DNA from 3 places in the Pseudoalteromonas sp. SR44-8 genome. Region 2 is predicted to be linked to each of the others. Evidence: predicted binding sites of a transcription regulator. Region 2 holds the regulator's gene; each other region holds the start of a gene.
The links. The regulator sigma-54, encoded in region 2, starts transcription at its own class of promoters, with help from an activator protein. The targets are predictions, from matches to a motif close to GTTGGCACGNNNNTNGNNT.
Positions count from the first base shown of each region.

Region 1 (10,303 bases), on a different contig from region 2:
TTAGTGAGTGTTATTGGTCTGCTTTATATTTTTAGTATGGTACTGACAATTACTGTACAGCTAATTAAAGGACAGTTTAATTTAGAGCTTGGACAATACCTATTTAGGTTAGGTTATTTTGCTTTTTTACCTTTTGTAATGCTCGCTATTCTGGCCTTTTTTCTGCAGATAATCAGTGCTAATAAATACATCGGCATGGGATTATTTGGACTGTATTATTTAGTGTCAATAGTGCTAAGTAATTATGGGTTTAGTCATAATATGTTTCATTTTGCCCAATCAAGTCCTGCTGCTTATTCAGATATTAACGGTTATGGTCATTACTTAACTGGAGTGGCATGGTACACACTTTATTGGGGAGGGTTAAGTGTGGTGCTAGCCGTTATTGGGCTTGCATTGTGGCACCGTGGCCCGTCACAAAGCTTACGCAATCGTTTTGCGCAGTTAAAATATAACTTAGGTCGAAAAGGGCAAGCGGCGGCAGTACTTGGGTTAGTGGTATTTATCGCTGCGGGCGCACAAATTTATTATAATACAAGAGTGCTGAATGATTTTTATACTAAAGATCAACTTGAAAACTTGCAAGTTGAATACGAGCAACAGTTTGTGCAGTATAAAGATGACCCACTGCCGATAATCACTGACGTTGATCTTAATGTTGCGATATATCCACAGCAGCGCAAAATACTCGCCACTGCCAATGTGCTTATTACCAATACTAGTGAGCAAGCAATTAAGCGATTTTTGGTGAGTAAACCGGATAACAGCCCTCAGTGGAGTGTTAAAATTGCCGGAGGGGACATCACTGAACAATTGCCTGACTATAACTCAGCGTGGTTTGAATTTACTCAGCCATTAATGCCTGGTGAAGTGCGCAAAGGTGAGATTTCAGTCGAGCGCAGCCACCAAGGTTTTGCCGATAGCAACACCGATACTAAGCTTGTTGCTAATGGCACCTTTATTGATAATTGGCGCTTATTCCCGCGCTTTGGTTATAACGACAGTTATCAATTAACGGATAAACATGAGCGTCGTAAACGTGGCTTACCTGAGCTACAGCGTGCTAATAAACTTGAAGACACTCAGTATTACAAACAAAGCATGTTTGGCGCGAATGGTGGTTTTATCAACTTTGCTGCAACCATTACTACTGATGAGTCGCAATTTGCAATTGCACCAGGTTATTTAAAAAGTGAAACAGTGACTGACGGACGACGCACGTTCCGTTATGAAATGGATTCACCAATAATAAACTTTTATGCCATTTTATCCGCTCGTTTAGAGTCTAAAAAAATAACGCATAATGGAGTAAATGTTGAAGTCTATTACCATCAAGACCATACGTGGAACGTGGATCGTATGATTGAGTCGGTTACTGATTCAATTGATTATTTTTCTGCGGAGTTTGGTCCTTATCAACATAAGCAAATGCGTATTATTGAGTTCCCTGGTTATGAGTCATTTGCACAAAGCTTTGCTAATACTGTACCTTATTCAGAGCAAATAGGCTTTATTACAGATAACCGAGACAGTACTAAGATTGATGTGCCTTACTATGTTACTGCTCATGAGGTGGCTCACCAGTGGTGGGGGCATCAGGTTACCGGAGCTAATGTGCAAGGTGCTGCAGTATTGTCAGAAAGTTTATCGCAATACAGCGCAATTATGGTACTTAAGAAAAAATACGGTGAGCAAAAGCTACGTAAATTCTTAAAGTATGAACTTGATAAGTATTTGCAAGGTCGCTCAGTTGAAGCGTATCAAGAAATGCCGCTGTATAAAGTAGAAAGCCAAGCGCATATTTATTACCAAAAAGGTTCAGTGGTGATGATGGCCATGCATGATTTGTTTGGTGAGGAGCGTTTAAACAGCATTTTAAAAGAGTTTGTTAGTGACTTTAAATATCAAAGTAATCCTTACCCGACCACGTTAGATTTACTTAGTTATTTGAAACGTGACGCGACTCCCGCAGAGCAAGCGTTCATTGATGATCAGTTTATGTATATCACTTTATATGAGCTGACAATGAAAGAAGCGAAAGTATCTGATGAGGCTGATAGTGATGGCTTGTACACGGTCACTCTAACTGTCGAGGCCGCTAAAAAGCGTGCCGATGGTCAAGGTGAAGAAGCAGAGCAACCACTTGATGAAATGATTGATATTGCATTATTTAACGATGATCCTGAAAACCTACTAGCTGAAGATTTTGTGATTTATTCACAAAAGCATCGGTTAGTAACCGGCACTAACACCATTGAACTAAAAGTGAAAGAAAAGCCGCTTTTCGCAGGGGTTGATCCTTTTGTTAAGTTAATTGATAAAGATAGTGTTGATAACTTGGCTAAGTTTTAGAGTTCGTTAGCTGAGACTTGGTTTATATCCACTTTCACAAGGTGAAAAGCCGCATTTATTGCGGCTTTTCTATTGCTCTAAAACGGGCTAATTCATCAGTTAACCATTTGCTAGCGGTTAATGTGCTACTATCAGGTAAAATAACCGTATAGGCTTTACCACTCCATGAACTTTTGCTGGCAAGGTTGTCAATAAAATCATCAGCGGTTTTTGCATAGCGTTTGGCTTTTCGGTATTTCATGGCTAAATGCTCAGCCGCTTCTTCACTGTTATGTTCATCGCCATTTCGAATAAACGTTGCTTTACTTTGCTTAATAAAACTAATTAAGTGACTGACTTCCTGATCTGCGCTTGCTGCAACACTTAGCCGACTAACGCACAGTAAAAGGCACGCTATAAAAACGTATATATTATGGGGTAAGTGTTTCATCTATAGCCTCATTTAGGTGTAAATTTACCATTATAGGATTGTGATCTGAGCTTTGTTGTTGTGGCACACGGGTTGTATTAACGGTCACACCGCGGGGCTATATTTGTTAAAGCGCAAGACCAAAAGCATTTGTCCGTTTATCATCAATATAAAGCGTTTTTGAGAAACCAAGCTTATAAAGTGCGGTAATAGCTACCTTTTGCCTTGCATCACTACATGCATTGAGTTCCCCTGCAAAAATAATCGGTCCTTGATGTTGTTACATCTTGCGTGAGTGTATGAGCTGTTTCAGTAACGCCTTTATATTCGTCTGACAATGGTGCTGTGGCCAATGCTGTGATGCTTAGCAAAGCAATGGCAATTGCTACAATAGCAATAAAAGAAAATGATTTTATCTGCATCAATGACCTTAAAGCAATTTGACTAAAAAGAATGTTACTGCATTTTAGGTGCTCTAAATAAGAAAAAGTTCCTAAAAAAGCTTGCCAAGCTAATGAATACAGTTTGTTTCTACATTTTCAATACAGTTTCTTACTTTTTTTAGTAGGCATTCATTTTACACTCTGCACCACTAAATTAATCAGGATTAAGTTATGCGAATTTTTTTAATAAGTTTGTTATTTATTGTGCTTGGAGGGTGTTCAGCTGTAACAATCCAACCACAAAAAATGGCTAAACTTAGCTCAAAACCAACTTATCAAGATAGCCGTCCATTTTTTATGTGGGGACTGGTTGGTGAGCAGCGTGTTGATGTAAAAAAGGTATGTGGCGATCAAACTGTGGTGCAAATGCAATCACAACAAACATTTACCGATGGTGCGCTAGGGTTAGTCACGTTAGGTATTTATGCACCACACACAATTAAAGTCTGGTGTCAGGAGCAAGGTAGCGAAGGAGTTGGAATATGAAAAAGTTAACAGGGTTGTTCACTATTGTATTTATTGTCGTGTTAGCGGGGTGTACTAATATTCATTTTGATAACGGTGAATATGATGACTTAGCTGAAAACCATAAAAGTGAGCAATGGCATCACAACTTTGCCGCCGCTCTTTATGAGGGCTCGAATGCGGTTGATTTATCTGAGATTTGCCCTGATCCGCAATGGCAAAGTGTGCACACTTATAAATCATTTACTAATGGCTTAGCAGAACTGGTTGTTAACGAAGTTGGGCCTATTTGGTACCCAAAAACAGTTGAGGTGAGTTGTGCACAGGTACCGTATAAAGTGCAGTAATTTTTAATAATCAAAGATCATGTTAAAGTTGTACTAGTTAAGTACCTTAACCTTATTTAACTCAATCATATAGTTAGCATCGCACTCACTTTTAATGGGTGCTTTTTCTATGCTGGATATATTATCTTCTTCTCTCTATTAAAAGTATATTAAGTTAGTAGAATATAGTCCATTCGTATAGAGGCTGGCATTTTTTAGCATCGTGCACCAAATAGTTGAGAGATAATAATGAACAACGCAGAGCGTAAAATTGACGAACTAGTACTAGGGTTTTGGCGATTATTAGATTGGCAAATTACTCCACAACAGTGTTTAGCTTTTCTCGAGCAAGCAATTGAAGCTGGCGTAAGGCACACCGATCACGCTGACATTTACGGTGGATATGGCTGTGAAGCAGAGTTTGGTAAAACCTTGGCTTTAAAGCCAAGTATTCGAGATGAGATTAGAATTATTACCAAGTGTGGTATTAAACCTGCTTTTGCAAGCTTAGGATTAGCAGGCCAAGCTAATCATTACGATTCGAGTGCCGCACATATTATTAGCTCAGCACAGCAATCGTTAAAGCATTTTAATACCGATAGATTAGATGCATTACTTATTCATCGCCCTGATTATTTGATGAATGCAGACGAAGTAGCTGAGGCATTCACTACTCTTAAGCAAAATGGTGATGTACTCGATTTTGGTGTATCAAACTTTACGCCATCACAACTAAGTTTATTGCAGTCGCGTCTTGATTTTGAATTGGTGACCAATCAAATTGAATTTTCACCGTATGAAATGCAAGCACTTGATGATGGTAGTTTAGACCAATGTCAGTTACTTGATATTAAACCTATGTGTTGGTCACCTTTGGCTGGCGGTCGCATTTTTGCAGAAAATGATGAAAAAGCGATTCGCCTGCGTCATGTACTCGAACAAGTAGGCAGTGAAATAGGTGCAAGTTCAATAGATCAAGTCGTATATGCATGGTTATTAATGCACCCAAGCAGCCCATCAGTGGTACTGGGTACAGGTAATATTACACGAGTTGAATCAGCTGTTGCCGCTAAGCAGTTAAAACTCAGTCGTGAACAATGGTATCGTATTTGGCAAGGTTCAACAGGGCACAGTGTGCCATAGGAGTTGTAAGTTTTAAGCTATAAGCAGTCTGAGTTTAGGGTAAGTCTTGACATAAAATCTGAACTTAGTCGCTTTTACCGCTTACCAAGATCGAGAAAGGGCCTTACGGCCCTTAGTGTTGCAGCAAGTAACACATTCTTTTTATAGGCTAAAGTCCATTGAAAAAGCAACGTAAGCCTTAATATCACTGTCATCCATATCGGTATCAGATAGACCAAAAGTGAAGCCATCTTTAGAGATAGATACGCCGTAGTCGATGATATCGTCATCACCAATAAAATCACCAGAGTAGTGACCTAAGTGTAAAGCCATTTCAGTGCCATTAGTACCAACTGCGAAACCGTAATCTGCAGTCAGGTATAACGAATCACCAAAGTCTGTGCCATCACCGCTTGCGGCTGAAGTTGCAAGAACTGATGCGCCAAAGCTAAAGCCACCCATACTGATGCTACCGTAAATTTCAGAAAAATCAGCGTCTGCGCCAGAAGCTGCATCAGGGTAAGCGTAATAGATGTAGCCAACGTCGTAGCTCATATTTTCATTAATATCGCCACCAAAACCAGCATAGAGATCAAGCTCGTAGGTCATTTCATCGGCCCAGCTTGCATTTGAAGCCCAAGTACCAGCATAAAAACCTGATTCGTTGGCATAATCAATACCACCTGAAATTGCAGCATCACCACCGGTTTGTTCTTGACCACGCCATAAGTAGTTTGAAGTTGCTGCGGCATTGGCTGTTACTTCTGCATATGCTGCTGTAGATGTTGCACCCATGAGTACAAGTGTGCTGATCGCAATTGCTGATTTTAGTTTTAACATGTTTGGTATCCTGTTGTTATGCTGATTTTTTGGCTCGCAATTATTAATTAGATTGCAGTCTATAATTGCGGATCCTATTTTTAGTTGTCTACTAGGATAATTGCACTGCTTGTGCCAAGTTAAATGAAAAGCAATAATTTATATTTAAATTACTTTATAAACAAAGGTATAAATATTTATAGTGAAAGGATGAGATTGTTTTTTACGAAGCTTGCGCACTTTATTGGTGCGTAAAAAAACCCGCATGCACAACTCAGTTGCAGCGGGTTTTTGTATTTTTTACTGTGGTTTAACCAAAAATAGTACGCATTAGGCTGATTGTTTCGTTCACGCCACGGCCTTTTTGTACTTCGCTGATTATTGAATCACGCTTTGCGCGAATATGCTCAGGCATATCGTCAGCAGCAAGTGCGCGATCAACAAGTATTTCAGCAGACTCTTTACCACGACGCACTTTTCTAGTGCCAGTGGTTGTTGTACGCTTTGGTTTACTCAATAACTTGATGTAGTTAGAGTTTTCAGGCGTGTTTTTGTCCGCGTGGTAGAAGAAGCACGGAATTAACGCTTTGATTGCAACAAGTTGTTGATCCAGCTCGCTGTCACCACTTGCCATTTTAAACCAAGACATACCATGAACTGCTTGGACAATATCCTGCCAATAACGCGCAAAGTCACGATTATTTAATTTAGTAATAGCCAATGCTGAACAAAGTGCATCTAAACGGGTGTTATTAATTGGTGTAAAAACATCTGGGCGGCGCATTGCTAATAGACGAGTTGCCGGTGCAAGCGTTGGCTTTTCATTGCTATCAGTAAAGGCTTTTAAATATTTGACCACAAATTCTTGGTAATCAGCTTCAGTTACTTCACCTTCTAAAGGTATATGTGCTAATGCTTCATCAAATAATGCAGGCAGGTCGGCAAGCATTTGGTGAAAAGCTTTGGCGCTTTTAGTAGAGCTAAACCATTCGACATCAAAATTATAACTACTTGGATCCAGTGCAGAAGTATGTTTGCCACTAAATGCTAATAAATCTTCAGGGATCATCTCTTTCAGTGATTGCTCGCGAATACCAGCTATATAGTTGGCAAGGCGTAACTGTTCATCAAGGGCTAACACATCTTTATGTTGCTCTATAAATACACTAACTACAGGCCAAGGCGCTACGCGTAATGTTTTCAATTGTAAGAAGCTGATTGCTGAAACTAATAAGTCATTAAGCTTTTTTAAAATTGGTAATTGATTGGTTTCGAGTAAGTCATGATTAATACGGTCACGGCTAGCATTAAGTAGTTCATAGCACCAACCTAAGAAGTCTTCAGGATGATTTTCTATTTTCACCGCCATCAGGTTTAAGCTGATTTCAGAAGCCTGCTTTAGAATATTTTGATAAATATGGCCTTCTTGTTCGCCTAATGCCATTTGTGAAGGTGAAATGAGCAATTTTTTCATGCCTGATGGTACTCCGGTTAAATACATTTTTCAGTTGTTTAATTTTAGCGCAAAACGTCTTAAAACAACAGGGCTGTGCATCATACCGGAGAATACAGGGGATGCAATCTTGATAAGTTAAATCTGCACAAGATTGCATTTAAAGGGGTTAATCTGCTTCTTCAAGTGAAAATAACTGCTCCACAGTAGTTTCAAACTGCCGAGCTATCTTCAATGCAATGATCACTGAAGGTGTAAAGCGTGATGTTTCGACCGTGCTGATTGTTTTGCGTGAAACGGCGATAGCATCGGCTAGCTCTTGCTGTGAAAGCCCAGCGGCTTTGCGAAATTCAGCTATATGGTTTTGCACATTATCTCCTAATCACGGCTTTGCCAAAAAATTGAAAAGCCATATACCAAACTCATAACAGCTAAGTAAAAGGTGGCCATGGTACTGTGTGTTACATCAACAGCAAGGTTATCTGAAGCTAAATATATCGCCCCCATGCTAAACAGCAGAGCGAGTACAACATGTTTATAGGCTATCGTGTCTATAGTATTTAAATACTCATCTTTATAAGTCAGGCGGTAACTTAATTTCCATGTAAAGCCACCTCTGATCACAAACATAAAAAATGAACCAAGAAAAGCAGCACTTCCTAAAAACAGCAGCGGTGCTGATGTGTGATTAAGCATGGGGTAAACGCTAATAATTAGTAAGGTTATACCCATGAAGATCGAAAACCATGCGTTTTGGTTCATAAATTTTTCTTCGGTTTTAATATCTTGTTGTTTCATAAAGTCCATCCTGTGAAAGTGTTAATTTATATTTTTGTAACCTACAGGTATCAATGTAACCTTGGGGTATCATTTGGTCAAGTTGTTTTTTGTAACCTAAAGGTATCAAAATATTTCAGTCACAATTCATATATTCAATGTAGAATGCAGGGAATAGCATTTTTATTCGTTGCACAATGATTTTAATGCTAACTCCCGCTATGATAAGAACATTATTTGCACATTTGAAAGGACCATCATGAAGACCTTATTTAAAGTTATTGGTGTCATATTATTATTGCTTGTTGCTTTAATTATTGCTGCACCGTTTTTAATTCCAACCGATGCCATTTTTAATAAAGTCTCTGAGCAGGTTGAGCAAACCACAGGGCGTACTTTAACTATTAAAGGCGATAAAACATTATCCGTTTTTCCTTCTTTGAAGCTTGAACTTGAAGATGTGCATTTTGCCAATATGAAAACTGGCTCACGTGCAGATATGGCAAGCATGCAGCAACTTGCAGTTCATATTCCTTGGTTTTCGCTATTTGGTGGTGAACTTAAACTAGAAAAGTTTGTGATCAATGAACCAAACATTCTGCTTGAAACAGATAAAAATGGTAAAGCTAACTGGCAGTTATTTGATGCAGTAGCTACGAAACCTGAGCAGCAAACTCAAGCAGGTGAGGCAGTCAAACTACCTGAAAACTTTGATATTCAATTAGGTGAAGTAGCTATATATGGTGGGTCGTTTACTTATTTAGATGGTCAAACGGGAGCTAAACAGCAAATTAGCGATTTAGAATTGGCTATCTTACTGCCTTCACTGCATAAATCACTCGAAGTCAAAGGTGGGATCACTTATATGCAAGAGCGCTTTGAGCTTGATGTAACAGTTGATAACCCAGCTAAAGCAATAGAAGGTGATACATTTAATGTGACAACTGATGTCACTTCAAAGTTAGTTGATGTTGAGTTTAAAGGCTTAATAGCCGGTCAAGGTAAAGATATTCAAGGTCAATTAGCGCTCAGTGGTGATTCAGTAAAAGACATTGCTAAATGGCAGGGAGTCGAGCTGAACGCTAAAGAAAGCGCCTTTAATGCATTTAGTGTTAGCGGCAAAATGCGTATGCAAGGTGATAAGTTCAACCTAGCTGAATTAGTCGCCACTCTTGATGCATTAGAGATCAAAGGAAAAAGCGAGCTTAATTTAGGCAAGCGTTTAGCCGTTAATGCTGACATCGATTTAGGTATGCTGGACTTAAACCCTTACTTACCTGAGGTGGTAGCGCCAGCAGATAAACCAGAACCTAAAAGTGACGAGCCAGCCAAACCAATTGTATGGGATGACACAAAAATGGATTTAAGTGGCTTAAATGCCTTAGATGCGAATGTGGTGATCCGTTCAAGTGGCTTAAAAGCAAATGAAATCAAACTTGGTGCTAATCAATTCACTGTAAACCTTAACAAAGGCGTAGCAAAAATCAGCCTAGATAAGTTTGCCGCCTACGAAGGTAATGGTAAAGGCACAGTAACGGTTAATGCGAAACAAGCTTCTTACAAAATCAGCACCAACTTCTCGTTAGAAAAAATAGATGCACAACCATTGCTAACAGATGCCGCTGGCTTCGATAAGCTAATGGGCAAAGGCTCACTCAATTGGGACTTAGCAACATCAGGTCAGAGCCAAAAAGACTTTATGAGTGCCCTACAGGGTAAACTAGCATTTGAATTTGCCGATGGTGCAGTAAAAGGCGCCAACATTGCTGAAATGGTTCGCAAAGGCAAAGAGCTAATTAAGGGTAACTTTGGTGCAATATCACAAGGACTAGATACTGGCTTTGATAATTCCCAGCAAACCGACTTCTCTGCGCTAACGGGTAGCTTTAACTTTACCAATGGCGTAGGTAAAAACACAGATCTGAGTTTGTTAAGTCCATTAGTACGTATTAGTGGTGAAGGGGATGTTAATCTACCTGCAACGACAGTTAACTACCGCTTAGTGACAGGTATAGTCGATTCACTCGAAGGACAGGGTACCCAAGATGACAGTACCGGCTTTAAAATTCCAGTGCGAATCAAAGGACCATTTCATGATGTTGGCATCAGCTTAGATGTAAGCAAAGCGGCAGAAGAT
Region 1 covers NZ_JACJDS010000043.1:9,585-19,887, reverse strand. Annotated here, with positions in the region: gene H5183_RS18170 (M1 family aminopeptidase) at 1-2,352, shown strand, start outside; gene H5183_RS18165 (DUF5329 domain-containing protein) at 2,408-2,782, opposite strand; gene H5183_RS18160 (hypothetical protein) at 2,995-3,183, opposite strand; gene H5183_RS18155 (Bor family protein) at 3,376-3,690, shown strand; gene H5183_RS18150 (Bor/Iss family lipoprotein) at 3,687-4,016, shown strand; gene H5183_RS18145 (aldo/keto reductase family oxidoreductase) at 4,245-5,138, shown strand; gene H5183_RS18140 (TorF family putative porin) at 5,280-5,957, opposite strand; gene H5183_RS18135 (hypothetical protein) at 6,247-7,410, opposite strand; gene H5183_RS18130 (helix-turn-helix transcriptional regulator) at 7,559-7,759, opposite strand; gene H5183_RS18125 (hypothetical protein) at 7,768-8,187, opposite strand; gene H5183_RS18120 (AsmA family protein) at 8,426-10,303, shown strand, end outside.
Region 1: a site for sigma-54 is predicted at 6,058-6,076, ahead of H5183_RS18140 (TorF family putative porin). Genes of this name have one in related genera too.

Region 2 (10,303 bases):
GGCCACCAATTAAACGCAACATGGTGGTTTTACCAATTCCGCTTGGCCCCATAATTGCCGTAATTTTTCCTTTAGGGACACTAAAGCTCATATTTTTATATATACAGCGATTGCCCCTAGAAAAGCTTACATCCTTGATTTCTACTATTGGTTGCGACAAGTCGCTCTCCATTACTATTTTCACTAGTTCACCTATTTTAAGCGTTTTTACACCAAGATGGAAAAAACAAATCGTAAAATTTTGTAATATTCTATGTAATAGCGCTGCAAAGCTTACAGCCGTTGGCTTAACCGTCGCTTAAATAATTTTTCTCAGTCCAAATCAGTCCATAATCTAACAAGCTTCGCAGATTCTTTTATTTATACTTTCAGGTTGGCTTTTGTTACTATTTGCAGCCATCTCATTTTGAATAATTGGCGTAACGTAATGGTGACTTCTTTTGTCATTTTAATTCTCGGATTTGCAGCTCTCGTTTGGAGTGCAGATCGCTTTGTATATGGTGCTGCGGCACTGGCAAAAAATTTCGGTGTTCCTACTCTTATTGTTGGTTTAACAGTTGTTGCTATGGGCTCGTCAGCCCCTGAAATGATGGTCTCAGCATCAGCTGCGCTTGCAGGTAAAACTGACACTGCCGTGGGTAATGCCGTTGGCTCAAATATCACTAATATTTTACTTGTTTTAGGTATTACCGCGCTATTGCGCCCACTATCAGTATCATCAATGACATTAAAACGCGAAATGCCGCTTGTGCTGCTAGTGTCAATCGCCGCCTGGTATATATTTTCGGATAACTACTTTTCATTTGCTGAGGGCGTTGCATTAATCATAGGCTTTGTGGTCTTTATTGCGGGCTTAGTTATTATTTCTATTCGCGCTAAAAACCAAGCTGATGACCCATTTGTAAGTGAAGCCTGTGAAGACGTACCAGATAACGTGCCCACCAAATCGGCTTTATTTTGGTTAATTATTGGTATGATATTACTGCCTGTCAGCTCACATTTTTTAGTTGGCTCAGCAGTTGATATAGCCAAATACTTTGGCCTAAGTGATTTAGTAATAGGGTTAACCATTATTGCTATTGGCACCAGTCTGCCTGAGCTGGCAGCCTGTATTGCTGGGGTATTAAAAAACGAAGATGATTTAGCACTGGGTAATATTGTTGGTTCAAATATCTTTAACATTTTAGCTGTGTTACCACTGGCTGGGATTATCAACCCTTCGATTATTGATCCTTCAGCTGCAAACCGTGATGCCTTAATAATGATTGGTGCCACCATAGCCCTTATTGCTATGTCATTGAGTTTTAGAGGCACAAGACGCATTAATAGAGTTGAAGGTGGCCTGTTATTGGTCGCGTTTTTAATTTATCAAGGTTATATTTTCAGCCAAGTTGCTTAATGCTAGCCACAAAATGGATAACACAATGACGCAGTTAAATTTTATTGAACAAGGTAAGCGGGTGCTAGAAATAGAGCGCCAAGCGCTGCTTGATATAACCCAATACCTAGACGAAAACTTTAATCAAGCTTGCCAATTGATGTATCAATGTCACGGTAGGATCATAGTAGTCGGTATGGGGAAATCAGGGCATATTGGTAATAAAATTGCTGCAACACTGGCAAGCACTGGCACGCCTGCGTTTTTTGTCCATCCGGGTGAAGCAAGTCATGGTGATTTAGGGATGATCACTCGTGATGACGTGGTTATGCTTATTTCTAACTCAGGCGAAACCAGCGAAGTACTGAATATTATTCCGGTTATTAAACGTATTGGCGCAAAAATGATCGCCATGACAGGTAACCCTGAATCATCAATGGCAAATTGGGCTGATGCTCATGTATGCATCAAAGTAAGTCAAGAGGCCTGCCCATTAGGACTCGCCCCGACTGCGAGCACGACTGCAACGCTTGCGATGGGTGATGCAATAGCCGTTGCTCTGTTAGAAACCCGAGGCTTTACTGCCGATGACTTTGCGCTATCGCATCCTGGGGGAAGCTTAGGCAAACGTTTACTATTGTGTTTAAAAGATATTATGCACAGTGGCCCAGCAACGCCTATGATCAATGATAAGCAATGTATCAAAGATGCATTAATCGAAATGTCGGCCAAGGGCTTAGGTATGACGGCCATTGTTGATGACACAGGGCAACTTGCAGGGCTTTTTACTGACGGTGATTTACGCCGAATTTTAGAGCAACGAATAGATATTCATAGCACTTTGATAAGCACTGTCATGACCCGCTCTTGCACTACAGCAACCGCGGATATGCTTGCCGCCGAGGCACTCAATATTATGGAGAATAAGCGTATCAATGGCTTAATTGTAGTTGATGATAAACACCACCCTATTGGTGCTCTTAATATGCAAGATTTGCTCAAAGCAGGAGTTTTATAATGCAGTTTGCTGACTTATATCAGCCACTTTCAGATGATGCGAGCGAGCGAGCACAAAAAATCAAACTCCTGATCTGTGATATCGATGGGGTGTTTTCAGATGGCCGCATTTATCTTGGCAATCAAGGTGAAGAACTCAAAGCGTTTAATACTAAAGATGGTTTTGGTATCAAAGCACTGATCAATAGCGGTTTTGAAGTTGCCGTGATCACCGGTCGTCATTCACAGATAGTTCAGCAACGGATGACTAGCCTGACAGTACCGCATATTTACCAAGGTCAAGAAAACAAGTTGCAAGCTTATCAACAGCTCAAAGATAAATTGCAGTTAAGCGATGAACAAATCGCTTACATAGGCGATGACGGACCTGACTTGCCGGTAATGGAATTAGTTGGTTTTGCGGTGGCAGTAAATGATGCTCACCCTTTGATCAAGCGAGTTTCACATTATACAACCATGCTCCCTGGTGGTTTTGGAGCTGTGCGTGAACTCACTGATTTATTAATGCTCGAAAATGGTAAATCATTAACCAGCGAAGGCACAAGCTCATGAATAGTGCGCGTTTAATATTATGCGTATTATTTGTCGGCTGTATGGTATGGCTGTGGTATCCGTATTTTTATCAAAGCACTGCCATAAAACAAAACCAAGAAGATATAATAGCAAAACCTGATTATACTGCGGTGGCATTAAAACAAACCGCGTTTGATGAACAAGGTAAAATTAGCCACAAAGTAACAGCTGCAAAAATGGAACTTTACCAACAGTTAGGGTTTACTTACTTTGAACAACCTATTTTTACACTCTATAATCAACAGCAAACGTGGCAAATTAATGCCGATGAAGCCACCCTATATGAAAATCATCAATTAATTTTAGAAGGTAATGTGGTTGCTAAAAACCTGACCAATAATGCCATGATTGAACATATAAACGCAGATAATATTCAGGTTGATATTGAACTACAAACCATGAGTTCAGAACAACCAGTTGAATTAATCGGACCAAATTTAAAGATCACTGGGCGCGGCCTCCATGCCGACTTAAAAGCCGAAGTGGTAGAACTAATTAACCATACGCGAACCATATATTATGACCAATAAATTTGCTCACTTGCTTGTGATACCAAGCTTATTCATTGCCTTTGCAAGCTTTGCTGAAAATACGGCACCACCTGCGGATCAAGTCTCTATCAGTGCTGAAAAGCAGCTTGCCCAACTGAAAGATAATATCGGTATTTTTGAAAAAAATGTCGAAATCATTCATGGTAACCGCCGTATCAAAGCGGATCGACTTGAAGTCCATAAGCGCGAAGATTTAGGCAATAACAAACAATTGCTTGTTGCAACTGGTAACCCTGCTTACTTTGAAGAAAAACAAACTGATGGCACAATAATGAGCGCCAGTGCTGATGAAGTCCGTTACGATGTCGCCAAGCGCTATTTAACGTTAATTGGTAATGCACAAGTCACTCAAGCAGGTCAAAAAATTAATGCCAAAAGCATTACCTATGATATGGACCAACAGCTGATCAGTGCTGAAAAAGGCGCAAGCTCAAACGATCGCGTACACACTATTTTGGTACCTGTTGACAGTAAAAAAGACAAACCTAAAGGGCAGCCATGAGTATATTAAAAGCTGAATTTTTAGCAAAAAGCTATAAAGGTCGCCAAGTTGTAAAAAGCGTGGGTTTAGAAGTTAGCGCAGGCAGCATTGTTGGCTTACTGGGTCCTAATGGCGCAGGTAAAACCACCACTTTTTATATGATTGTGGGTTTAGTACCTAGCGACAAAGGTAAAATAAGTATTGATGATAATGACATCACTTTACTGCCAATGCACAGTCGCGCACGGTTAGGGATTGGCTACTTACCACAAGAATCATCCATCTTTCGTAAGTTAACTGTTTATCAAAACCTGATGGCTATTTTAGAAACTCGTAAAGAGCTGAATAAACAAGCCAGAGAAGAAGCACTAGACAGCTTACTTGATGAGTTTAGCATTCAACATATTCGCGACAGCCAAGGTATGGCATTATCTGGTGGTGAACGTCGTCGAGTTGAAATTGCACGCGCTTTAGCCGCAAATCCAAAATTTATCTTACTTGATGAGCCTTTTGCTGGCGTTGATCCTATTTCAGTGTTAGATATAAAGAAGATTATTGAACACCTTAAAAACCGTGGTATTGGCGTACTTATTACCGACCACAATGTACGAGAAACCCTTGATGTTTGTGAAAAAGCCTACATAGTTTCTCATGGGGAGTTAATTGCATCAGGTACCCCTGAGCATGTACTTGCCGACCAAACAGTCCGCGATGTTTACCTGGGCGAGCAATTTAGGCTATAAAGCCACGCTCGGCTAAGTATCTGCTAGACTTAACGATGATAACAATAAAAGGATTGTTAGAGATACATGAGGCAATCACTCCAGCTGCGCATGGGCCAGCAACTTACAATGACACCACAGCTGCAACAAGCAATTCGCTTATTGCAACTCAGTACATTGGATCTCCAGCAAGAAATTCAAGAAGCACTCGACAGCAATCCATTGTTAGAGCTAGAAGAGCATGAATATTCAGACGACACGGCTGGTAAAAACGAACAAAAACAAGATAACGATGACTTAACCGTTAGTGCATCAGCAGACAACAAGCCCAGCGAATATGAACAAGAAAGTAGCGAAGCATTAAGTAAAGAGACTTTAAGTGACGAAATGGCTATGGACGTCACCTGGGACGAATACATGAGTGCTGCGCCAAATACGTCATCCGGCCCAATGCCTGAAGATGAGTCAATTTATCAAGGTGCTTCAACTGAAACCCTGCACGAATATCTGATGTGGCAATTACAGCTCACACCTTTTAGTCCAACCGATGAAGCTATTGCCATTGCGATTGTTGAAGCTGTTGACGATTCAGGTATTTTAACCTTGAGCTGCGAAGACATCGCAGAGAGCTTAAATCAAGGTAATAACGAAGAAGAAATCGAACTAGACGAAGTGCAAGCAGTGTTAAAACGCATTCAGTTATTTGACCCTGTTGGTATTGCTGCGCGCAGCCTACAAGAATGTTTATGTATTCAATTAAATCAATTTGATCCTGCAACTCCTTGGATTAGCGAGACTAAAATGATTTTAACTGATCATATCGATTTATTAGCTAGTCGTGACTATCGCACTTTGATGAAAAAGACTAAGCTTAAAGAAGATGAGCTGAAAGAAGTAATGACACTGATCCACAGCCTTAACCCAAAGCCTGCGGATACTATAGTACGCGAAGAGTCAGAGTATGTTATACCTGATGTCTCGGTGAAAAAAATTAAAGGTCGCTGGGTGGTTGAACTTAATCCAGACAGCATGCCAAAAATTAGAGTGAACAGCCAATATGCGGCAATGTCACGCTCAGTAAAATCAAGCACTGACAGCCAATTTATACGCTCGCATTTGCAAGAAGCTAAATGGTTTATTAAAAGCCTAGAAAGTCGTAACGAGACGTTACTCAAAGTAACTAACTGCATTGTAAAACAACAGCAGGGATTCTTTGAGCATGGCCCTGAAGCAATGCGACCTATGGTACTAAACGACGTTGCTGAAATGGTTGAGATGCACGAATCAACAATCTCTCGCGTAACGACACAAAAGTACATGCATACCCCCCGTGGTATTTTTGAGTTAAAGTATTTTTTCTCAAGTCATGTAAGCACTGAGAACGGCGGCGAATGCTCTTCGACAGCTATTCGAGCATTGATCAGAAAATTGATCAGTGCAGAAAACTCAGCGAAACCATTGAGTGATAGTAAGATTGCAGATATATTGGCAGAGCAAGGTATCAAAGTAGCTAGACGGACTATTGCAAAATACCGCGAGTCGCTGGCTATTCCACCGTCAAATCAACGTAAAAGTTTGATTTAAGGCGTAAAATCACAAGAGGAAAATGCTTATGCAACTAAATTTAACTGGTCGTCACGTAGAAATTACTGATTCATTAAGAGACTATGTAAACAATAAGTTTGCCAAGCTTGAAAGGCATTTTGATCATATCAACAATGTCCATGTTATTCTTGATGTAGAAAAACTAAGCCAAAAAGCAGAGGCCACATTACATGTCAGTGGCGCTGAATTATTTGCCTCGACTGAGCACCAAGACATGTATGCAGCTATTGACGGACTAATCGATAAACTTGATCGTCAAGTAATTAAACACAAAGAGAAGCACGCTCGACACTAACACTATGAAATTAAGCTCACTTATTTGTCAGGACTGCAGTAAAGCTGCGGTCCTTTTTAATAGCAAAAAACGGATCATTGAATTTATAAGCCAATTGGCTCATGAACAACTCCCTCAGCTATCACAACAAGAAATCCTCAACGCACTACTATCGAGAGAAAAACTAGGTAGTACCGGTATTGGTCGTGGTATTGCTATCCCTCATGGCCGTATGAGTGGTGTTGAAAACCCGCTAGCAATAATTTTAGTGAGTGAATCACCGGTTGATTTTGATGCGATTGATAATCGCCCAGTTGATATATTTGTAGCCCTCATCGTACCAGATGGTGACAGCCAACTTCATTTGAAGACGTTAGCCACAATTGCTGATAAACTCAATAACAAAGATTTTTGTAAACAACTACGTAGCGCAAAAACAGACCAAGATTTGTATCATGTAATTGCAGCTCAATCGTAGTCATACCAATTGTATTGTATTGAATTAGAGAGTAATTATTGCAACAGGAAAATAGCTCTAGAACAAGGTGGAAATTATGAGATATAGTTGTTCTATATAAATAATTTTAAACAAAGTTAGTGGGTTATTTAACAAGCAAGAATGAGCATGTTTTTAATAAAATTGGTATTAAATGAAGGAGAATTTACATGGAGTTAATCATCATCAGTGGGCGTTCTGGCTCAGGTAAATCTGTTGCTTTACGTGTAGTAGAAGATCTTGGCTATTATTGTGTAGATAATATTCCAGTTAACTTATTACCGTCATTAGTACGCAGTGTCTCTGATAATTACGACAAAATTGCCGTCAGTATCGATGTTCGTAATTTACCGAAAGAGCAGGAAGAATTTAACGACATTCTTGAATACTTGCCTGGTTTTGCAAATCCGACGCTATTTTATTTAGACAGTGATGATCAAACTCTGATCAAACGCTTTTCTGAAACCCGCCGCTTACACCCATTATCTTTGGATTCTTTGCCACTGGATTTAGCCATCAAGCAAGAAAAAGTGTTGCTTGATGTATTAACTACTCGTGCTGATTTCATGCTTGATACCACAGATCTCAGTGTCCACCAGCTTGCTGAGTCAATCCGTGAAAAGATTTTAGGGAAAAAAGATAAAAAACTAATCATCACCTTTGAATCATTTGGTTTTAAGCATGGTATTCCAAAAGAAGCCGATTATGTATTTGATGCACGTTTTTTACCTAATCCACACTGGGAGCCTGAGTTAAAACCGCTCACAGGCCTGGATCAACCAGTAAAAGATTATTTAGCCAGTCACAGTATCGTGCAAAAATTCACTTGGCAGATCCAAACCTTTGTACAAACTTGGTTACCGCACTTAGAACGTAATAACCGCAGTTACTTAACAATTGCTATTGGTTGCACCGGTGGTCAACATCGCTCAGTTTATCTAGCGCAAACTATAGGTGAAAGCTTCTCGATGAGCCACAGTAATGTGAAAATTCGCCATCGTGAACAAGAATAACAACTCACGTTTACAGTAAGGAATGTTGATGCGCTTAGAAGATACATTTTTAATAAAAAACAAACTCGGTTTACATGCTCGCGCAGCCAGCGTATTAGCGCAATTAGCTGTGCAGTTTGATGCCAGCATCACACTTCATCAAGATGACAAACAAGCCGCAGGCGACAGCGTACTGGGCTTAATGCTATTAGAAAGTAGCCAAGGCAAAGAAGTTAAAGTTGTATGTGAAGGCCCGGACGCTGAACCTGCTCTTGCAGCAATTGGTGAGTTGATCGCACAACGCTTTAACGAACAAGAATAGCTCGTAGTCAGTACCACTAAATTGCGTTAAACTGAATAAAGTCGTTAATTAAACAGACCAAGCGCGTTAATTATCGACAACAGTTACCCTACCTATCAAGTGTATTAATTTTTTAAGGACGCCAATGCCAGAAGCTTTTGAACAAGATTACCCACTACAACAACTAAAACAAGTGACCAAGTCACTTAACAGTGGTCAATTTGTTCAAGTAAGGCGTATGTTGGCAAAAACAGCTCCGTGTGACACCGCATTATTACTCGAGTCATCCCCGCATAAGATTCGTACCTTATTATGGCAACTGGTTGATCCAGATGTACAAGGTGACGTACTTGAAGAACTATCAGAAGATGTTCGTTTAGGGATCATTGCCCAAATGGAGCCGAAGCACATCGCTGCGGCAACTGAGGACATGAGTCACGATGATCTAGGGGAAGTACTACGTAGCCTACCTGATACCGTCTACAAAGACGTTGTTAGTGCCATGGATAGCCAAGATCGAGAACGTGCAACTCAAGCACTCTCTTATCAAGAGCGCTCTGCTGGCGCGCTGATGAACACAGATACAGTGACCATCCGCCCTGATGTCACTATCGACGTAGTACTGCGCTACTTACGTTTACGTGGTGAGCTACCAGAAGGTACCGATGATCTTTATGTTGTTGATAAACATAACTGCTTTATAGGTGCCATGTCGTTAACGACCTTGTTGACTAACTCGCCAGATAAAATCATTCGCGACTTAATGGATGAAGATTGTGAATCTATCCTCATTTCGATGGATGAAACCGATGTAGCACAACTGTTTGAACGTCATAACTGGATATCAGCCCCAGTGGTTGATGATAATGACCATCTACTTGGCCGTATCACCATCGATGATATCGTTGACGTTATCCGTGAAGACGCCGAGCATAGCTTATTAAGCCTAGCCGGTCTTGATGATGAAGAAGATACCTTTGCTCCGGTGTTAAAAAGTTCGAAAAAGCGCTCAATTTGGCTTGGCGTTAACTTGTTAACCGCGCTACTTGCTGCGATTGTGGCAAGCTTCTTTGAAAACACTTTAGCAATTTTACCTATTCTAGCAGTACTCAACGGTATAGTGCCATCCATGGGTGGTGTTGCGGGCAGCCAAACATTAACACTCGTAATACGTGGTATTGCAGTGGGTCATATCAACCAAACTAACCAACGCTTTTTACTGATCAAAGAGCTTGCAATCGGCGCAATAAACGGGATTGTTTGGTCTATTTTAATTGCCGGTGTTGTTGCTATTTGGCAATGGGACTTTAAGCTTGGCGGCGTACTCGCCTTTGCCATGTTTATGAACTTAGTAGCCGCAGGTATCGCCGGTGCCAGTATTCCGCTGCTATTGAAAAAAATGAAAATTGATCCTGCATTAGCTGGCAGCGTGGTACTGACAACCGTAACCGATATTGTAGGGATATTCGCCTTCCTAGGCACTGCGACATGGTTGTTGGTGTAGATAGAAATAGAGGTTCTAGGTTCTAGGTTCTAGGTTCTAGGTTTACATCGTAATGTAGGAAATGGCTTTAGCCATGAAATTTTAACCGCGCGGCATAAAGCCCCGCCTACGCTTTAAACATCGGAGCTAGGTTTTAGGCTCTAGGTCCTAGTCACTTCCCTAGCACCTAGTACCTTTGTCTTCCTAGCACCTTTAATCTTTTCGCGGTGGCAAGCCACTCGCCTACAAGTAAGTAATAAACATCAAAGTAAATTTAACACCGAGATAAACGTTAACACCTCTAGGCGTTAAGCTTGCTGACGCACAAACACCAGAGCACATTTCAAAACGCGGCGGCAAGCCACTCGCCTACAAGTAATTAATTAAACACTGAGATTAACGTTAACACCCGTAGGCGTTGAGCTTGCTG
Region 2 covers NZ_JACJDS010000044.1:21,431-31,733, reverse strand. Annotated here, with positions in the region: gene mlaF (phospholipid ABC transporter ATP-binding protein MlaF) at 1-172, opposite strand, end outside; gene H5183_RS18405 (calcium/sodium antiporter) at 428-1,399, shown strand; gene H5183_RS18400 (KpsF/GutQ family sugar-phosphate isomerase) at 1,425-2,396, shown strand; gene kdsC (3-deoxy-manno-octulosonate-8-phosphatase KdsC) at 2,396-2,947, shown strand; gene lptC (LPS export ABC transporter periplasmic protein LptC) at 2,944-3,498, shown strand; gene lptA (lipopolysaccharide transport periplasmic protein LptA) at 3,488-4,021, shown strand; gene lptB (LPS export ABC transporter ATP-binding protein) at 4,018-4,743, shown strand; gene H5183_RS18375 (RNA polymerase factor sigma-54) at 4,810-6,306, shown strand; gene hpf (ribosome hibernation promoting factor) at 6,335-6,622, shown strand; gene ptsN (PTS IIA-like nitrogen regulatory protein PtsN) at 6,627-7,079, shown strand; gene rapZ (RNase adapter RapZ) at 7,268-8,110, shown strand; gene H5183_RS18355 (HPr family phosphocarrier protein) at 8,139-8,411, shown strand; gene mgtE (magnesium transporter) at 8,536-9,894, shown strand.

Region 3 (10,303 bases), on a different contig from region 2:
CGATGCATGTTTTGTCAGTCAACCCACTCTCAGTGGACAGGTTAAAAAACTTGAACAAGAGCTTGGTGTTACTTTATTTGACCGCTCTACTAAGCAGGTTACTTTAACGGCTCAAGGTGAACGTTTGTTGACACAGATCAAAGTGATCTTAGAGCAAACCCAAATATTAAAAGAGCTAGCAGCAACGTCATCGTCGCCACTACAAGGTAAAGTAAGAATAGGTATTATTCCAACGATTGCACCGTATTTATTACCCACCTTACTCACCTCGATGAAAGAAGCGTTTGCTGATAGCCAATTTGCTTTTGTTGAGATGCAAACCGCGACTATATTAAGCGCACTGGATAACGGTGAGTTAGATATAGCTATATTAGCAGATGTGCCTGAACTTAAACTTTATCATACAGTTAAATTGTATAAAGAAGACTTTTTGGTCGCTATGTCAGCGCAAAATAGTTTAGCAAAACGCAGTAAAATAGCGTTAGATGAGCTACAAGAGTGCAGTTTATTGATGCTCAGCGATGGTCATTGTTTTAAAGATCAAGCCCAGCAATTTTGTTTTGCCGCTGGGGTTGATGTGTCCAATGAGTACCGAGGTAATAGCTTAGAAACCTTATTAGCATTGGTGGCTATGGATGATGGGGTAACCTTTGTGCCTAAGCTTGCGTGCACAGAGCGTGCAGGTATTAGCTACTTGCCAATCTTCCCAACTCAACAGCGAAGTGTGGTGTTGGCTTGTCGTAAACATTACCCGCATTTAGCGGGCATTGAATTACTTGCTAATTGGCTTATTGAGCACCCAAGCTTACACCAACACTTGACTAAGGCTCTAAATTAGTCAGTTCTACTACATCATTTATTTGAATATTAGGCAGTGGTTGTTGGTCAATACTGACGGCAACCGCACTTTGTTGATATACCTGCTCAACTTGTATTTGATTGAGCGTGGTGATCAGGTGTGGCATTTTATTTCCCGCAGCATCCGTTAAATAGTTATGATGTGCAATATTTAAACGTTGGCCTTTTTCAATACCATGGGCTTTGCCTAAATTAATAATTAGCTTATTGTTTTCTATATGTAGTATTTTACCTTGGGTTTCAAGGCAAGCCATTGCGGCTTGTAAGTCGTAACTAACGGTTTGGTTTATGTCAGCTATATTTTGGCCGTAATCTGAATTCCAAAATTTATCACTAAACACGTCAATAATTGCAGTTTTTTCAAATGGCCAGATAGCTTGACTGCGATAACTTTTTTGCCACATTCGCTCGTAAGTGGTGCCATCAAATAAGGCAAAATCTATTTTATATGAACGTTGGTAGGTTTCGTCCTGCCAAAAAGCATAACTGTTATTGAGTTTATCGCCATTTGAGATATCAACAATTTGACTTAACAATACATACTGAGAATTACTGCGGCTCGATATTTCTTCTAATAGGGCATTACTGTAATCGTATTGTTGATTAAAAAATTCGCCAACGCGGATCGGAAAGTTAAAATAGGCAGTTGGTTTAGCATTCATAGCTGATTGATTTAACGTTTTGTAGAGTGCTTCGCTGGTGGCTTTGTTAATGTCAAATATTTGACCCATCTTCGCTTGTTCGCGATTATTTAATTGTGTTTGGGTGATCGCAACAAATTTAGTAAATTGGTTCGCAGGGCAGTGTTCTTGTTGAGGGAAGATATCTAAGCGCAAAGTAATTGCAAATTGATCGGCTTTACGATCTTCGCTGATCATCTCTATTTTTTGAATTTCGCCATGGCTGTTTATTTTTAGCTGATCTTGAGTTAACACCCCATCTACTAAGGTTTGCATTGAGCTGACGCGTGCCCCTGAGAACACTAAAGCTTGGGTGATAGCATCTTTTATTGCCGCCGATTTTGCCGCACTTATGTCATCATTTTTAATGCTTGCATGGCCGGTTGATTCATACCATTGAGCAACTGTATGGGAGGGAAATAGGCTAATACTCAGCCAACTGCTGGCGATTACTACCATTGATAAAATTCGCTTCATTACCCTAACCCCATGAATATACATTTGCTATTAACAGTGACAGAGCAAGGACTGTACCAATTGTTTTGCAAGGTTGCTTTAAAACCGTCATAGCAGTTAATTATGGCATTGATCGTGCATTGAGTTAGTTATTAATGTCTCTTTTAAAGCGTGAGAAAAGCCATGCGTATTGTGATTTCAATTTGTATATTAGCAAGCTTAGGTCTAGCTGGCTGTAGCAGTATTTTTGATAAACATGTGGAATATAAGTATATTGAGCCAGATAACTACCCAATTCTAAAAGCCGTGGGTTATGCGCCGATCAGTGCGCAACCGGGTGATAACCAATCACAACGCTCATTAATGGCGATTAAAGCATCAAAACTAGAAGCGTATCGTGAGCTTGCAGAGCAAGTATATGGGCAAAAAATTACCGCAGGTACCACAGTGCAAGGCAGTATTGCACAAAACGATCACTTGCAAGGGCAAGTACAAGGGATTATTAAAGGCGCACAAGTAATTAAAACCTATGCCGTAGGTGATACCTATGCCACTGAGTTACAACTTGATATGAAGCGGGTGCATGATTTATACATAGGTGAAATTAAACCACGCGAAGTTAAAAAAGTAACTTATTACTAAAACGCTTGATCTAATAAATTCGTTGTTATTTACGTTAGTAACTAACAAAATACACGCTAAAATATCTCACAGTGAATACTTCAGTGCTATGCTTTATTTAATGTTTTTTATTGAATAAAGCTTGTGGCACGTAAAAAAATAACTCGGTTTTTATTAATATGCTTATGGTCGCGTCAGTGAGCGTTTTACACTTTGGCTGCGTGCTTTTGCGATGCCCGTTACTGCATTTTGCGCTATTGTTTATATTAGTTACCAGTGTGGTTTTTGCCGATCGTCTCCCCATCCAGTTTAATGTCTTTTTAGAAAAAATGAACCTGCAATTTGGACCAACGCGCGTAGCGGTAGCACGAAATTGGCAAACGATGTTGGTTCAGTCACAGAATCAAACTGGCAATAAAAGTATCTAGCGAAAGGTAGTTATAAATGCAGGGTAGATCAATTAATCAGAAGTAGGCACAGGTGAGGCTCAAGAAGGGGTTATGCTTTTAAGTTATGGACGATTTTACTGTTACCGTGAACAACACTACCACCTTGGTCATATGTTGTAGAGGTTGGCACACCAATTAAAATGTCTTTTAATTGTTTGACGGTTAATTGTGCATGGTGGGCTGCATGAGCATTAACATCATTTTTCTTTTTACATGACTCTAATAATTTACGCACATCACTAATTAAGTTTGTCACTTCGTCAGATTCAACGTCATTATTTGCAAGTAAGGTTTTGAGCTCTTTGTCTAAAGTTTGAATTTGACTCAAAAAGGCGAGTTTTTGTTTCGCGACATCTTTTAGACCCTCACCACGACGGGAAGCTATAGCGGTTAATTCATCTTCTAAGATATCAGCAAGGGATGTTAAGCAATTTAGCTGCATAACAAGTTTAGAACTGATCAGACTGTTGTGATCAGCCATACACATCAAACTCAAATGCAGCGATATTTTTTGCTAACTTTTCAGCATCAATCTGATATTTACCTTCAGTAATTGCTTTTTTTAGCTCAGCCACTTTGTTGCTATCAAAACCAGAAGACTGCTGTGCTTTGTCTTGCAAAGATTTTAACTGTTGCGCTTGTGGTGTTAAGCTTACTGAATCAGCAGTCGCTTTTGGCGTAGTTGCTTGCGCAGTATTAGCATTATTGTTTTGTAAATCAACTTTTTGCTGTTTTGCATTGGTCAACACATTAGCCTGTTGCTGACCTTTATTTACTTGGCTTACCATGATTTCAACCTATACATTATCCAACACATGCCTTGTTATCGGCAACCATGCTAGAAACTTTAGCATAAATACGAAAGTTTAAATAATTACCTGCACAGACTCAACACCGTCAACACGGGCATTTAAAACTTTCCCTGATTTTGCATTTTTAACTTTTACTTGCTCCCCTAAAGTACCATCTTCTAGGGCTAAACCGGAAGTTTTTATTTTCAATCCTCGAATTATTGCGAAAATAGTGACATTATCCCCTTTGCAGACCATACAGATTTGATTTAAAGCAACAGGGTAACCACTGCGGATATTGCGTTTGCTGCGGCTACCAATCAACAGTTCTTCATCTTGTAAGTACTGTGCTCTTACGAAATGTTTTGGTTTCATAATCAAACGTAAATGATGGGGTTCGATAACTTCACCCCGACTTAAATTTTCAGTGGCTATAATCACAGGGGATAGTTCAATCATACGTACATGAACATATTGACTCCAACCATTTAGGTCATCACATTTTATTTGTACGGTTATTTGGCGATTAAATGGCGGCTCAGTAGGAATATTAAATGCAAGGTCGCTGTTGCAGCCACGATCTGGGATCCGGCTATCCAATGTTAAGGCGTTGAGTTCCTTATCATCGGCAGTATTAGGGTCTAGTTGATCATAGACATGAGATACAGCAAGTTCTTGCAATTGTTCTTTGCTATATGTTTGCGCATACAGTGGAGTTACTAGGCATAAGCTAGCAAGAAAATAAAAAACACTGTATCTTCGGCTTTTTTTTAACAAACTCATAATGTTTCGACTATGCTTATGGTTGAAAACAGGGTATAAATATTTAGCGTCAATAAACAGACGCTCCCGTGTAGTTATGTAGCTTTACAGAAAGAAAGCAATTATTGTTCCGTTCTTATTCGCTTTCTTCAGGAGATTGAAATGGCAGGCATTTTAGACTCAGTTAACCAACGCACTCAATTGGTTGGGCAAAACCGTCTTGAATTATTATTATTCAAGCTAAGAGGGCGGCAGCGCTTTGGCATCAATGTGTTTAAAGTGAGAGAAGTACTGCAATGCCCTCCTTTGACAAACATGCCAAAGTCAAATGCGTATATAAGAGGTGTCGCACATATACGCGGGCAAACTATTTCTGTTATCGATTTATCGATGGCCGTGGGTGGTCCTGCGATCGAAAATATTAAAGATAGTTTTATAATCATTGCTGAATATAACCGTTCCGTACAAGGGTTTTTGGTTGGTGGCGTTGAGCGAATTGTTAATATGAATTGGGAAAAAATAATGCCGCCACCGTCAGGAGCTGGCAGATATTCATATTTAACTGCAGTGACAGAAATTGAAAACGAGTTAGTCGAAATTCTTGATGTAGAAAAAATATTAAACGAAATTTGCCCGGTGAATACCGAAGTCAGTGCTGCAATAGCTAATGATGGTGAAATTCAAAAAGACTTAGGTGAGCGCATTGTGTTTATTGCCGATGACTCTGCCGTTGCTCGTAATCAAGTCAAACGTGCATTAGAGCCGTTAGGCGTGCAAACAGAGCTGGCTAAAAATGGTAAAGAAGCATTAATACGCCTTCGTGAGATTGCTGCACTTGATTGTAAGCATGATATTACCGAGCGAGTAGGATTGTTGATTTCTGATGTTGAAATGCCAGAAATGGATGGTTATACCCTAACCGCTGAAATAAAAGCAGATCCAAAGTTAGCCCCCTTACATGTTATTTTACATACATCGCTCAGTGGTGTATTCAATCAAGCGATGATTGAAAAAGTGGGTGCTGATGACTTTATAGCTAAGTTCAATCCGGATGAGTTAGCTACAGCAGTGAAAAAATGGGTTCATTGTGACTAATTTGAAAAGGCGGTGTTACTTTGGAAAATAAGCATTTACAGCAAAGCGAGTACGATCAGTTTCGCTCTTTTTTAGAGCAACAATGTGGCATTGTTCTGGGAGATAATAAGCTTTATTTAGTCAAAAGCAGGCTTGCTCCGCTAATGGTTCGTTTTAATGTTGAATCATTGTCACAATTGGTTAGTAAAACACTGAGTCCGCATGAGCGGCAGTTACGTGCCGCAGTCGTTGATGCTATGACGACCAATGAAACTTTATGGTTTCGGGATCAATACCCGTTTGAACTATTGCAAAGTAAGTTATTTCCGGAACATAAAGAGTTACGTCGTCCGTTGAAAATTTGGTCTGCGGCAAGTTCCTCTGGACAAGAGCCATATTCTATTGCTATGTCGGTTGCTGAGTTTCAAGCTAAACAGCCGGGTGTATTAAAAATGGGCGCGCAGATAATCGGCACTGATATTTCTAATACTATGTTAGATATGTGTAAGCATGCAGAATATGACTCCCTTGCTCTAGCTAGAGGGCTGTCGGTAGAGCGCAGGAAAAAGTTCTTTAAAGATAGTGGCAACGGCATGGCGCAAGTAAACGACTCAATAAAAAAATTAGTGAGTTTTAGACATCTTAACTTATTAGATTCATACGCGCTAATGGGCAAGTTTGATATTATTTTTTGCCGCAACGTGCTGATTTATTTCGCACCAGAGGTTAAAGCCAAAATTATTGCTCAGTTTGCTCAAGCACTAAATCCTAAAGGGTATTTATTTTTAGGCGCATCAGAGTCTATGTCAGGGTTAAGTGACGAATTTGACATGGTACGCTGTAATCCAGGTATTATTTATCAAAAGAAATAGCTTACCAGCGTATTTAACGCGCTAAAACACAAGTTACTCAAATCTCATCGGTGGTAAAACCGAATCTTGAATACTATAAAACGATGTGGCTCCACATCGTTTTTCTTTTTAAATCAAATGATTAAACGAACCATAAAACATCAACCTAATTGGCTCAACTTTTGCATTAATCATCTTAAGTCAATTTTTTGGAGATGGTTATGGCTATCAGTTTTGATAAAGCATTTGGGGTTCATCCTCATGCAATGTTGATCCGTTCGCAACGTGCTGAGTTATTAGCAACCAATATCGCTAATGCTGATACGCCGGGCTATAAAGCGAAAGACATCGACTTTGCCTCAGCATTGAAAGCGGCAAAAAGCCACCAACAAGGCGGCAATAACATGGTAACAACTAACCCAAACCACATTGCCGGTGGCAGTCGTTATGTTGGTAATAGTGAAATGTTTCGCTCGCCAAATCAAGCAGATACAGGTGATGGCAACTCGGTTGATATACAAGTGGAACGAAACTTGTATACAAAGAACTCATTAGAGTATCAGGCAAGCCTGCAATTTATGAGTAGTAAAATTAAAGGCCTTAAAAAAGCCCTCGGTAGTCAAGGAGCCTAAGCATGAGTTTATATAACGTTTTTGATATTTCAGGTAGTGGTATGAGTGCGCAAAATGTGCGTTTGAACACAACCGCGAGTAATATTTCAAATGCTAATAGCATTAGCTCAAGCCAAGACAAAACTTACCGGGCGCGCCACCCTGTTTTTGCAGCTGAACTGATGAAAGCATCAGAATCAAGCGGTAATGTTCAGGGGTCGTCTGTTGGCGTTAAAGTGTTAGGTATTGTAGAGAGTAATAAACCATTACAAATTGAATATAACCCTAATCATCCTAGTGCGGATGAAAACGGTTATATCTACAAACCTAACGTTAATGTCGTTGAAGAAATGGCTAATATGATTTCTGCCTCACGCTCTTATCAAACCAATGTGCAAGTTGCTGATGCAGCGAAGCAAATGTTAAGTAAAACACTGTTGCTTGGGCAGCGGTAATTGAGGAAAGATTATGAGTAACGATATCAGCAGCACATCGTCAACTTATTTAGATTCGATTAAGTGGCAAGATAAACAGGTTAGCAGTGATAAGAAAAGTGATGCGTTAACCCAAGAAGATTTCTTCTCATTGTTAACACAGCAACTGTCGTTTCAAGATCCCAGCAAACCAGCTGACAATGATCAAATGATCGCGCAGATGACAAGTTTCACCATGGCTGAAGGTATCTCAAACCTTAATAGTAATTTTCAGTCATTAGCCGCATCGATGACATCTAACTCAGCACTACAAGCATCGACTTTAGTGGGTAAACAAGCATTACTAGAGTCTAATACATTAGACCTAAACGATGTTGGTAGCGCTAAAGGAACCGTGGTTGCAGAAGAGCCTGTAGAAAACTTATTTCTACGAATTGAAGATTCATCTGGTCAGTTGGTGCGTAGTATTGATTTAGGTGCGCAATCAGCGGGCGCTGTCCGTTTCGAGTGGGACGGCATGAATGATAATAAAGAACGTTTACCACCAGGTGAATATAAAATTAAAGCTGAAGGGCAGTTAAATGGTGAGTACACGGCTTTACCTATAGCTACTTTTAAGAATATCGAGAGTGTTAATATTAATGGTGCAAACGGCATTATTATAAACACTAAAGAAGGTGCGGTTAGGCTAGCTGACGTTGCAGAAATCGCGTAAAAATTTTAATTATTAGTTAGCCACAGGCTAAACATTGACAGATTAGAGGTGAATTATGAGCTTCAATATTGCATTAACTGGCATTGCTGCCGCACAAAAAGACTTAGATGTAACAGCAAATAATATTGCTAACGTAAATACGGTAGGCTTTAAAGAGTCACGTGCTGAATTTGCTGATGTATACGCATCTTCGGTATTTAGTTCAGGCAAGACAAAAAATGGTGATGGTGTACAGACAACTATGGTGGCACAACAGTTTCACCAAGGTTCACTAAAGTTCACTCAAAACTCATTAGATTTAGCTATCACAGGTGAAGGTTACTTTGCCATGAGCCAAGATTTAGGGGCACAAGATTTTACTTATTCGCGTGCAGGCGCATTTAAACTTAATAAAGATAACTTTATTGTTGATGCTAAAGGCAATTACTTGCAGGGTTTTCCTGTTGATGAAGCTACAGGTGATACAACATCGGTAAGTTTAAGCACGTCATCAGCGTTACAGATCCCTGATTCATCAGGATCACCGCGAGCTACGACGAATGTTTACTCTTCGTTTAACTTAGACTCGCGTGCAACCTCGCCGTCAATAACTACTTTTGATCCTACAACGAGCGCATCATATAATAGCTCAACATCAACAACAGTATACGACTCGTTAGGTGAGCCGCATGTTTTACAGTTTTTCTTTGTTAAAACAAATTCTACAGTAACGGGTAATGACAATGAGTGGCAAACTTATGCGACCTTAGATGAAAAGCCATTTAGCCCTGCAGGTGTTGAAGAGACTGCTCCTCCTTACACACCATTATCAACCTTTCAGTTTGATTCTAGTGGTAAGCCATTAAACACAGATGGTGTCGCGAATACAGATAACACATTCAATCCATTAGCAATTCCAAGCGGTGCTGGTGCGGCAGTAGGGCTATCTGATTTATTAACAAATGGTGCCAGCTTCCCTGAAAATGTTACTGTTAATTGGCGCGATGAAGCGGCCACCGATAATAAAGTCCCGACTCAATATGCTAGTCGTTTTGAAGTTAAAGCACTTGAGCAAGATGGTGCTACTGTTGGACGTTTAGCCGGTATTGATATTGGTAGTGATGGTAAGATTGTCGCTTCATACAGTAATGGAGATACCTCATTCTTAGGGCAAGTAGCGATGGTGCGCTTTTCTAACTCACAAGGCTTACAACAAGCTGGTGATACAGGTTGGAAAAAAAGTTTGACGTCTGGTGAGCCAATCGCTGGCGAACCAGGTTCTGGTACTTTAGGTTCCATTAACTCTACAGCGCTTGAGCAATCAAACGTGAATTTAACGAATGAACTCGTAGATTTGATCAGTGCACAGCGTAACTTCCAAGCAAACTCACGTGCGCTTGAAGTGAATTCAACACTACAGCAAGCTATTTTGCAGATCCGCTAATCTCGTTCTAATATTTTTTATAATCCGACACCTAGGCTGCTATTTATTAGCAGCCTTTTTTATTTGCGATTGATTATTTTTTGTAACTTATCACGTCAGTTTATTGTGGCACTTATCTTGCATTTGTCATGTTATAGATTTTTAACGTGAGTCGATGTTATGGACAAGATGGTCTACATTGCAGCGTCTGGAGCTAAGCAAAGTTTGCGGGGCCTAGAGCTTAAAGCAAATAATTTAGCAAATGCCAATACCACAGGTTTTAAAGCTGACTTCGCACAAGCGCGTTCGATGCAAGCTTTTGGCGAAGGCCTGCCGACACGTGTATTTACCATGCAAGAGCGGCCTGGTTCCAATATGACTTCCGGCGGTATTGTTGAGACTGGACGTGATCTAGATATTGCTATGAGCGATAAAGGATGGCTTACGGTGCAAGATGCTTCAGGTAATGAGGCATATACAAAAGTCGGTACGTTGAATATCACTCCTGACGGCGCTTTGATCACCAGTCACGGGCGTCAAGTTATTGGCGAAGGTGGACCAATTATTTTGCCATTGCCAGTGGAGAAAATTGAATTTAG
Region 3 covers NZ_JACJDS010000060.1:3,090-13,392, reverse strand. Annotated here, with positions in the region: gene H5183_RS20725 (LysR substrate-binding domain-containing protein) at 1-838, shown strand, start outside; gene H5183_RS20720 (flagellar assembly protein FlgT) at 822-2,015, opposite strand; gene H5183_RS20715 (LPP20 family lipoprotein) at 2,178-2,636, shown strand; gene flgN (flagellar protein FlgN) at 3,114-3,545, opposite strand; gene flgM (flagellar biosynthesis anti-sigma factor FlgM) at 3,538-3,852, opposite strand; gene flgA (flagellar basal body P-ring formation chaperone FlgA) at 3,931-4,638, opposite strand; gene H5183_RS20695 (chemotaxis protein) at 4,780-5,712, shown strand; gene H5183_RS20690 (protein-glutamate O-methyltransferase CheR) at 5,733-6,563, shown strand; gene flgB (flagellar basal body rod protein FlgB) at 6,764-7,174, shown strand; gene flgC (flagellar basal body rod protein FlgC) at 7,177-7,608, shown strand; gene H5183_RS20675 (flagellar hook assembly protein FlgD) at 7,622-8,302, shown strand; gene flgE (flagellar hook protein FlgE) at 8,358-9,725, shown strand; gene H5183_RS20665 (flagellar basal body rod protein FlgF) at 9,885-10,303, shown strand, end outside.
Region 3: a site for sigma-54 is predicted at 6,712-6,730, ahead of flgB (flagellar basal body rod protein FlgB). Genes of this name have one in related genera too.